2 linked regions of the Desulforamulus hydrothermalis Lam5 = DSM 18033 genome follow. The protein of the gene in region 2 binds, or shares a complex with, the protein of the main gene of each other region. Links are inferred from orthologs where the notes say so. Each region holds a gene or a part of one and is shown on either strand. Other genes may lie near its edges.

Region 1 (4,223 bases), on a different replicon or contig from region 2:
TCCGGAAGAGGAGGTTAAACGCTGGCTTAATCACATTGCCTTAATATGTTTAAGCGAGGAGTTTCAATCTCTCAAGCGTGAATTGGAATCTCTCTATCTAAAGTCCAACATTGATAATGTACGTTTGGCGGCCTTTCAGGATGCCCTGTATGCCTTTTTGGTGCAGGAAGAAGATGAAAAACTGATTAACCTGTACCGTAACTGCTAAGCGGAGCGTTGTATGCGTATCATTATTACCGAACACGCTCGCAAAAGGCTGAGGGACCTGCGTCAAGATAAAATTACTACGGCAGATATTATAGCAGCAGCCAGAGGGATTCCGGGCCGCATACCAACAGCCACCAGATTTCGAGGTTTTTTTACCAAATCAGGCCGCATGTTCGATATCGTAGCAAAAGATATTGAAAATGGCCGTTTGGTAATTACCATAATTGGGAAGTAATATTCCCGGGAACTGTTATCTAGGGAACTCGTTCACTCCGACGGTTGGCTTGGATAACAGGGATTATGCAAATAAGGAGGTGAACATTGTGGCACTGTCTGCAGAAAAGAAGAACCAAATTATTCAGGCTTTTAAAACCCATGAAACCGATACCGGTTCGCCGGAGGTGCAAATTGCTCTTCTTACAGAGCGGATCAACCAATTAACCGAGCACCTGAAGTCCTTTAAAAAGGATCATCACTCTCGTCGTGGGCTGTTGAAAATGGTTGGCCAGCGTCGGGCGTTGCTTAATTACCTGCGCGACCGTGACTTTGACCGGTATCGTGCCATCTTAGAAAAACTGGGTCTGCGTAAGTAAGCAGTAAAAGTGGGCTATTGGGCCCACTTTTGTTTTATATTATTTGCTTTAAGTAATACCTAGTATTTTTGGCACAGAAAGAAGGAAATACTAATAAAAATGTCGAACTGCTAAGATTTGTCAACAACTTGGAGTGTGGAGGTAGTAATAGTGTCAGATAATCCAGTATTAATCAGGGAAATGACCCTGGGGGGCAGAGTTCTCTCCCTGGAAACAGGCAGGCTGGCCAAACAAGCCAGCGGAGCCGTCTTGGTAAAGTACGGCGAAACGGTGGTACTGGTTACCGCTACGGTGGCGAAAAATACCAGGGATATTGACTTTTTCCCTCTTACGGTGGACTACGAGGAAAGGCTTTATGCTGTTGGCAAGATTCCCGGTGGCTTTATTAAGCGCGAGGGACGTCCCAGCGAGAAAGCTATCTTGTCGGGCCGTCTGATCGACCGCCCCATCCGGCCGCTGTTTCCCAAACACATGAGAAACGAAGTTCAGGTGGTGGCAACAGTTTTATCTGTTGATCAGGATAACGCACCGGAAATTGCTGCCATGATCGGTGCTTCGGCAGCCTTGCATATATCTAAAATTCCGCTTAAAAAACCCATCGGCGGCGTCATTGTAGGTCGGGTAGACGGCCAATTTGTTATTAACCCGGTGGTGCGCCAGGCGGAAAACAGTGACATGCACCTGGTGGTGGCCGGAACCGATGACGCGGTAATGATGGTTGAAGCAGGTGCTAAAGAAGTGCCTGAGGATCAAATCCTGGAAGGCATCATGTTTGGGCATGAAGTTATTAAAGAGATTGTACAGTTTATTGAAAATTTCCGGCAAGATGCTTTAGCGCTGGGCTTGGCTCAAGAAAAAATGGTTATTCCTGAGCCGGAAGTGGATGCTGCCATAACCGAAGCCGTTTTGCCGCAAGCCGAAGAAGTTATTCGCGAAGCGGTACTGCATTGTTCCCGGGAAAAACTGAGCAAGAAGGCAAGAGAAGCCTATATGGAAGAAGTTCTTACCGGTTTGCAGGAAAAATTTTTGGAGCAATTCCCGGAAAATTCCAAAGAAATTACCATGCTGCTGGAAAAAGCCGAAAAGAAAGTGGTACGCCGCATAATTACTCATGATAAGCTGCGTATTGACGGTAGGGCCATTGACGAAATTCGTCCTATTTCTGTGGAGGTGGGAGTGCTGCCCCGTACCCATGGTACCGGTTTGTTTACCAGGGGCCAAACCCAAATACTGTCAGTAGCAACCCTTGGTTCCATCAGTGATGAGCAAATTTTAGACGGCCTTGGTTTGGAAGAAAGTAAGCGTTTTATGCACCACTATAATTTTCCGCCCTTTAGTACCGGGGAAACTAAACCCATGCGGTCGCCGGGACGCCGTGAGATTGGTCACGGAGCGTTGGCAGAGCGGGCTTTGGAACCGATGATACCGCCGGAAGAAGTTTTTCCCTACACCATCCGGGTGGTTTCGGAAGCTATTGAATCAAACGGTTCCACTTCCATGGGCAGTGTTTGCGGCAGTACTCTGGCTTTAATGGATGCCGGGGTACCCCTCAAGGCACCGGTGGCCGGCGTGGCCATGGGGCTGATTATGGAAGAAGATAAATTTACTGTCTTAACAGATATCCAGGGCTTGGAAGACCACCTGGGGGATATGGACTTTAAGGTTGCAGGCACCGCTAAAGGCGTTACTGCCCTGCAGATGGATATAAAAATACCCGGTATTACGAAAGAGGTTTTTGAACAGGCATTGGCTCAAGCGCACCGGGGACGCATGTATATTTTAGGCAAAATGCTGGAAGTGCTGCCTGAGCCGCGACCTGAAATTTCCCAGCACGCCCCGAGTATTATTCGTACCAGCATTCATCCGGACAAAATCAGAGATGTGATTGGCCCGGGCGGTAAAATTATTAAAAAACTGGTGGAGGAAACCGGCGCAGATATTGATATCGAGGACGATGGCAGGGTGTTTATTGCTGCCGTTGACCGTGAAAAGGGCAAACGAGCTTTGCAGATTATTGAAGCCATAACGGCTGAAGTTGAAGTAGGCAAGTTATACACCGGTAAGGTTACCAGGGTTACTGATTTCGGTTGCTTTGTAGAAGTCATTCCCGGTGTGATGGGGCTTGCAGGCAAAGAAGGCCTGGTACACATTTCTCAACTGGACTTCCAGCGGGTAGAAAAGACCGAAGACATTGTGAAAGAAGGCGATACCATTACGGTAAAAGCTATCGGGTTCGACCAGCAGGGCCGCCTGAAGCTGTCGAGAAAAGAAGCCATGAAAGACTTGGGCCTTACTCCTCAGGAAGAACCGGCTGACAAAGGGGAACGCAGAGAACGCAAGCACTTACATCGCCCAAAGGTTGCCAAGGAATAATCTCTCATAGGTCGGTAAATTGAAGTTATCCTTTGATTTAACTTCAGTTTATCGGCTATGTTTTTTTATGTGGACATGACATGCGGTTATCTTGATATAACAGCTGATACACTCTTTGCCATTACTCCTAAAGAATAGGTAAAATAACGTTGTATTATTTTATAAGCTTTGCTTTAAAAGGAGTGACAGCAATGAGTGTAAATAACTTAACAAGAATTATAGCATTGTTGTGCGCAGTGTGCTTTTTTGTTATGCCTGTTAATGATGCCGCTGCCTATTTAGGTGACAGAACATTAAAGTTAGGCATGTCCGGCTATGATGTTTGGCAGCTGCAAAAAAACCTTGATTACCTGGGTTATCCGGTTGGCGATTTAGACGGTAAGTTCGGCTGGCAGACCTTTAACGCAGTAAAAAATTTTCAGTGGCGCAACGGCTTAAAAACAGACGGAGTGGTGGGAAAAAAGACCGCCTCGGCCATCATTGCTCAGGTCAGCGGTAATCAAGCACAACGGCCCAGGACGGCAGCTGCAGCATCACGCAGCGGCCTGCAGTTTTCCCGTCAGGATATTTATGACCTGGCGCGAGTTGTGCACGGCGAAGCCAGAGGAGAATCCTTTGAAGGGCAGGTGGCGGTGGCGGCGGTGGTATTAAACCGCCTGCAATCCGGACTTTTTGGCCGTACCGTGCAGGACGTTATTTTTCAGCCCTGGGCCTTTACAGCGGTACACGACCGGCAATTTTATTTAACACCCAATGAATCTGCTTTCCGGGCAGTAAATGCTGCTATCAAAGGGTGGGATCCTACCGGCGGAGCGCTTTACTATTGGAATCCGCAAACCGCCACCAGCCGGTGGGTGTGGAGCCGTCCAATAGTTAATAAAATAGGCAACCATGTGTTTGCTTACTAAACGGTTGACGAACCAACAGCCCGAACCGTTGAACAAAAAATTTATTTGCGGCGAACAAGACCTTGTGCTTTCAACCAGCCCCCTTGCAACAGGTGCAAGGGGGTTATATTTTGGGGACAAGCAGGCTGTTGTAAATAAGATA
Region 2 (4,121 bases):
GGTGGCCGCTGCCGCCAGGTTAACCCAGGAACTGTCCGGCCCTTCCGGATAGCCGTAGGTAATGCTATCCCCCAGGCAGACAATTTTTTGCCGGCCGGCTGCCTGCTGAAAGGCTTCTAACCAGCGCTGATCCGGCAATACAAAAGTTACCTCAGCCAGCCGGGAACCCAGGGATAAATATCTTCTCACTTCCGATACCAGCAGTGGGGCCACCGTTGCCGCTGCTGTTTCCTGCTTTCGGGTATTGATTACCGGCAGCAGCAGCGATGTGAAACCGCCGGCCTCGGCAGCCGCACAGGCCGCCGCCGCAACTTGGCGAATATGGCTGAGGTTGTCCAATCCGGCTGTCAAAGGACGGGCATCCATTACCGGCTGACCCTTCAACCGTGCCAGGTCCGCCGGCGTCATAGCCGTTTGTATAACCTTTAGCAAAAGGCCTCCTCTCCTTCCTATAGCGGAAAACCACCTGAGCCATCAGTTTGCGCAGGTGGTTTGTGAAAACTTTTGAACTTTATCAGTTGCACGCTTTACAGCACTCTGGCCACGCCACCGTAAATCAAGCCCCGCTGGCCGTCCACCGTAATAATTTCACCCTCCGGCAAGATTTCAGCGGCGTTCTCCACACCCACAATAACCGGGATCCCAAATTCCAATCCGACAATGGCAGCATGGGAGGTTAAGCCTCCCTCCTCGGTAATAACCGCCGCAGCCTTTTCCATGGCCGGCACAAAATCGCGGTCGGTGGCCAGAGTAACCAGAATATCCCCGGGCTGTACCTGCTCCAAAGCTGCCTGTGCCGTGCGGCAAATCCGCACCTTGCCGGTGACAGCCCGCCGGCCGATGCCTGTACCCCTGGCCAGCAGCGTGCCGACGGTATGCACCTTCATCATATTGGTGGTACCGTGCACACCCACCGGCACCCCGGCGGTAATAACCACCAGGTCACCGGCGGCAACCAGACCGGATGCCAGGGCGGCTTCCACCGAGCCGGCAATCATTTCGTCCGTTCCTGTTACATCACCGATTAACAATGGTTCCACACCCCAAACCAGGGCCAGTTTTCTTAGCACTTTGGCCCTTGGCGTAACAGCCACCACCAGTACCTGGGGACGATACTTGGCAATCATCCTGGCGGTATGACCGCTGGCGGTGGCCGTTATAATGGCGCTAACCCCCAGTTCCCTGGCGATGGTGCAGACTGCGTGGCTGATGCCGTCTGTTACCGTTCGCTGCATGGCCGCCCCCCGGGCCACCGGCAGATCATCAAAATTTACGGCCAGTTCCGCCCGGCGGGCAATGCGGGCCATGGTTTCTACCGCCTGAACCGGGTACTTGCCGGCAGCGGTTTCCCCTGAGAGCATAATGGCATCTGTGCCGTCAAAAATGGCATTGGCTACATCGCTGGCTTCCGCCCGGGTGGGCCGGGGGTTCTGGGTCATGGATTCCAGCATTTGGGTGGCGGTGATTACCGGTTTGCCCGCCAGGTTGCACATTTCAATCATGGTTTTTTGCAAAACCGGCACCTCTTCGGCCGGAATTTCCACGCCCAGGTCGCCCCGGGCCACCATAATGCCGTCGGCCACGTTAATAATTTCCGCCAGGTTGTCTACCCCCTGACGGCTTTCAATTTTAGCGATAATATCCACATCTGCGCCGTACTGTTCCACAATTTGCCGGATGGCAATAACATCGGCAGGCTTGCGGATAAAGGAAGCGGCAATAAAATCTATGCCCTGAGACAGACCAAAATGAATATCGGCAATGTCCTTTTCCGTAATGGCCGGCAGGTTAACATTAACACCGGGCAGGTTAACCCCTTTCTGGTCAGACAGCTGCCCGCCGTTAACCACCCGGCAATGAACATCCTGTCCCGCCACCTCCTCCACTGTCAGCTCAATTAAACCGTCAGCTATGGCCACCTTGCTGCCCGGCCGTACATCCCGGGGCAAATCCTGATAGGTTACCGCCACAATGGTATTGTCCCCCAACACTTCCCGGGTGGTCAGGGTAAAACGCTGCCCCGGCTCCAGGGTAACGGGGGGATTGGCAAATTTTTTCAGGCGAATCTCCGGGCCTTTGGTATCCAGCATAATGGCAATATTCTTGCCCACTTCAGCAGCTGCCTGGCGAATAGCGGCAATTCTCCGGCCGTGATCTGCATGGGTACCGTGGGAAAAGTTCAACCTCGCAACATTCATACCGGCCAGCATCATTTTTTTTAGGGTTTCTACATTTTCGCTGGCGGGGCCGATGGTACAAACAATTTTGGTGCGTCGCATGAGCAAATCCCTCCTGTTCGGCAGGACGTTTAGATAGATAGTATTCTTGCCAGATGGTACATATCTTTATTGATGGGGCTTGGTTTGCCCAGCACTTCTGTTAAATCGGTAGCGACAATTTCACCTGCCCGGATGCCCACCATTTTATGGGTTTCGCCGGCCATCAACAGTTCCACTGCCCGGGCACCCAACCGGGCTGCTAAAATACGGTCAAAGGCTGTAGGGATACCGCCCCGCTGCAAATGACCCAAAATGGTAACTTTTGTATCAAAACCGGTCAGTGCTTTTATCTGTTGGCCGATTTCCAGGCCGCTGGCCGCCCCTTCCGCCACCAAAATAACCGAATGCAGTTTTCCCCGCTTAATGCCGTTTAACAGTTTTTTGCAAATATCTTCTACATTAAAGGGTATCTCGGGAATTAAAATGGATTCCGCCCCGCCGGCCAATCCTGCGGCCAGGGCAATGTTGCCCGAGTTGCGACCCATTACTTCAATTACAAAGGTGCGTTCGTGTGAAGTTGCCGTATCACGAATTTTGTTGATGGCATCCACCACGTTGTTAACCGCAGTATCAAAACCAATGGTATAATCGGTGCCGGCAATATCGTTATCTATGGTGCCCGGCACACAAATGACCGGCACCCCGTGTTCTTGTGAAAATATACTGGCACCGGTAAAGGAGCCATCCCCGCCAATGACCACCAAGCCCTGAATACCGAACCGCTCCACATTTTCCATGGCCAGGGCCCGGCCTTCCTTGGTCTTAAACCGCTCGGACCTGGCTGTATGTAAGATCGTACCGCCCCGGCTGATAATGTCTGCCACCGAACCCAGATTCATGGGGCCCATATCGGCATCTATAAAGCCGCTGTAACCGCGGCGGATGCCGATTACCTCCAGGCCGTGGTAAATGGCTTTCCGCACCACCGCCCGGATGCAGGAGTTCATTCCCGAAGCATCACCGCCGCTGGTTAAAACGCCAATTCTTTGCATATCCCTCGCCTCCCAAAAAACCTGATGATATACCTATAGCCTGCCGCAGGACGGCAGGCTTATCCTTGTCAATTTTTTTGATTTCTAACCAGTTTGCCCCATCGCCCGGAACTTGGCATATCTGGCCTGGGCCAGTTCCTCCGGTGACTGGCTTAACAGCTCCGTCAGGTGACGGTGCAGTGCCTGATCCAAAAGCCGGCAGGCAGCCGTCAGATCACTGTGGGCGCCGCCCAGCGGTTCCGGCACAATTTCATCAATAACACCCAGCCTGAGTAAATCCTGGGCTGTAAGGCACAGGGCCGCCGCCGCCTCCCTGGCTTTGCTGCCGTCTTTCCACAGGATGCTGGCGGCAGCTTCCGGTGAGCTGACTGAGAAAATTGCATGCTCCTGCATGAGAATCCGGTTTGCCACACCCAGGGCCAGGGCGCCGCCGCTGCCGCCCTCCCCGATTACTGTTGCCAGCACAGGCGTTTTTAAGGCGGACATAACCATTAAGTTTCTGGCAATGGCTTCACCTTGCCCCCGTTCCTCTGCTCCCATGCCGCAGTAAGCACCGGCGGTATCGATAAAACAAATAACCGGGCGGCCGAATTTTTCAGCCTGTTTCATTAACCGCAAGGCTTTGCGAAAACCTTCCGGGTGCGCCATACCAAAATTGCGCTGGACATTTTCTTTGGTATCATGCCCCTTTAAATGGCCCAGGACGGTTACGGGAATACCCTTGTAGCGGGCCAGCCCGCCAAGCACCGCCGGGTCATCGCCGTAAAGCCGGTCCCCGTGCAGTTCCAGAAAATCTGTAAACAATGCTTTGATATAGTCAAGGGTATTGGGCCTTGCAGCATGCCTGGCG

Evidence for each region. Proteins that work in one complex are often made in the same cells at the same time.
Region 1: pfkA (region 2) and DESHY_RS12950 share a complex: the UniProt entries of both Bacillus subtilis proteins name them as parts of the possible RNA degradosome complex. The link is inferred for Desulforamulus hydrothermalis Lam5 = DSM 18033 from one-to-one orthologs.

What each region holds. Positions count from the first base shown.
Region 1 is NZ_CAOS01000015.1:84,922-89,144, reverse strand. Bases 629-3,561 are described here. They hold DESHY_RS12950 (polyribonucleotide nucleotidyltransferase), read left to right. Parts: upstream 629-950; coding sequence 951-3,173; downstream 3,174-3,561. Other genes in these bases: sleB (spore cortex-lytic enzyme), read left to right, coding at 3,365-3,561; rpsO (30S ribosomal protein S15), read left to right, coding at 629-800. Outside these bases: DESHY_RS12965 (hypothetical protein), read left to right, coding at 1-208; DESHY_RS12960 (hypothetical protein), read left to right, coding at 221-442; more of rpsO, read left to right, coding at 531-628; more of sleB, read left to right, coding at 3,562-4,081. UniProt on the Bacillus subtilis protein: Involved in mRNA degradation. Catalyzes the phosphorolysis of single-stranded polyribonucleotides processively in the 3'- to 5'-direction. Necessary for competence development in Bacillus subtilis.
Region 2 is NZ_CAOS01000014.1:65,035-69,155, reverse strand. The notes cover bases 1,291-4,121. They hold pfkA (6-phosphofructokinase), read right to left. Parts: upstream 3,272-4,121; coding sequence 2,309-3,271; downstream 1,291-2,308. Other genes in these bases: DESHY_RS12260 (acetyl-CoA carboxylase carboxyltransferase subunit alpha), read right to left, coding at 3,356-4,121; pyk (pyruvate kinase), read right to left, coding at 1,291-2,279. Outside these bases: DESHY_RS12275 (SGNH/GDSL hydrolase family protein), read right to left, coding at 1-432; more of pyk, read right to left, coding at 528-1,290. UniProt on the Bacillus subtilis protein: Catalyzes the phosphorylation of D-fructose 6-phosphate to fructose 1,6-bisphosphate by ATP, the first committing step of glycolysis.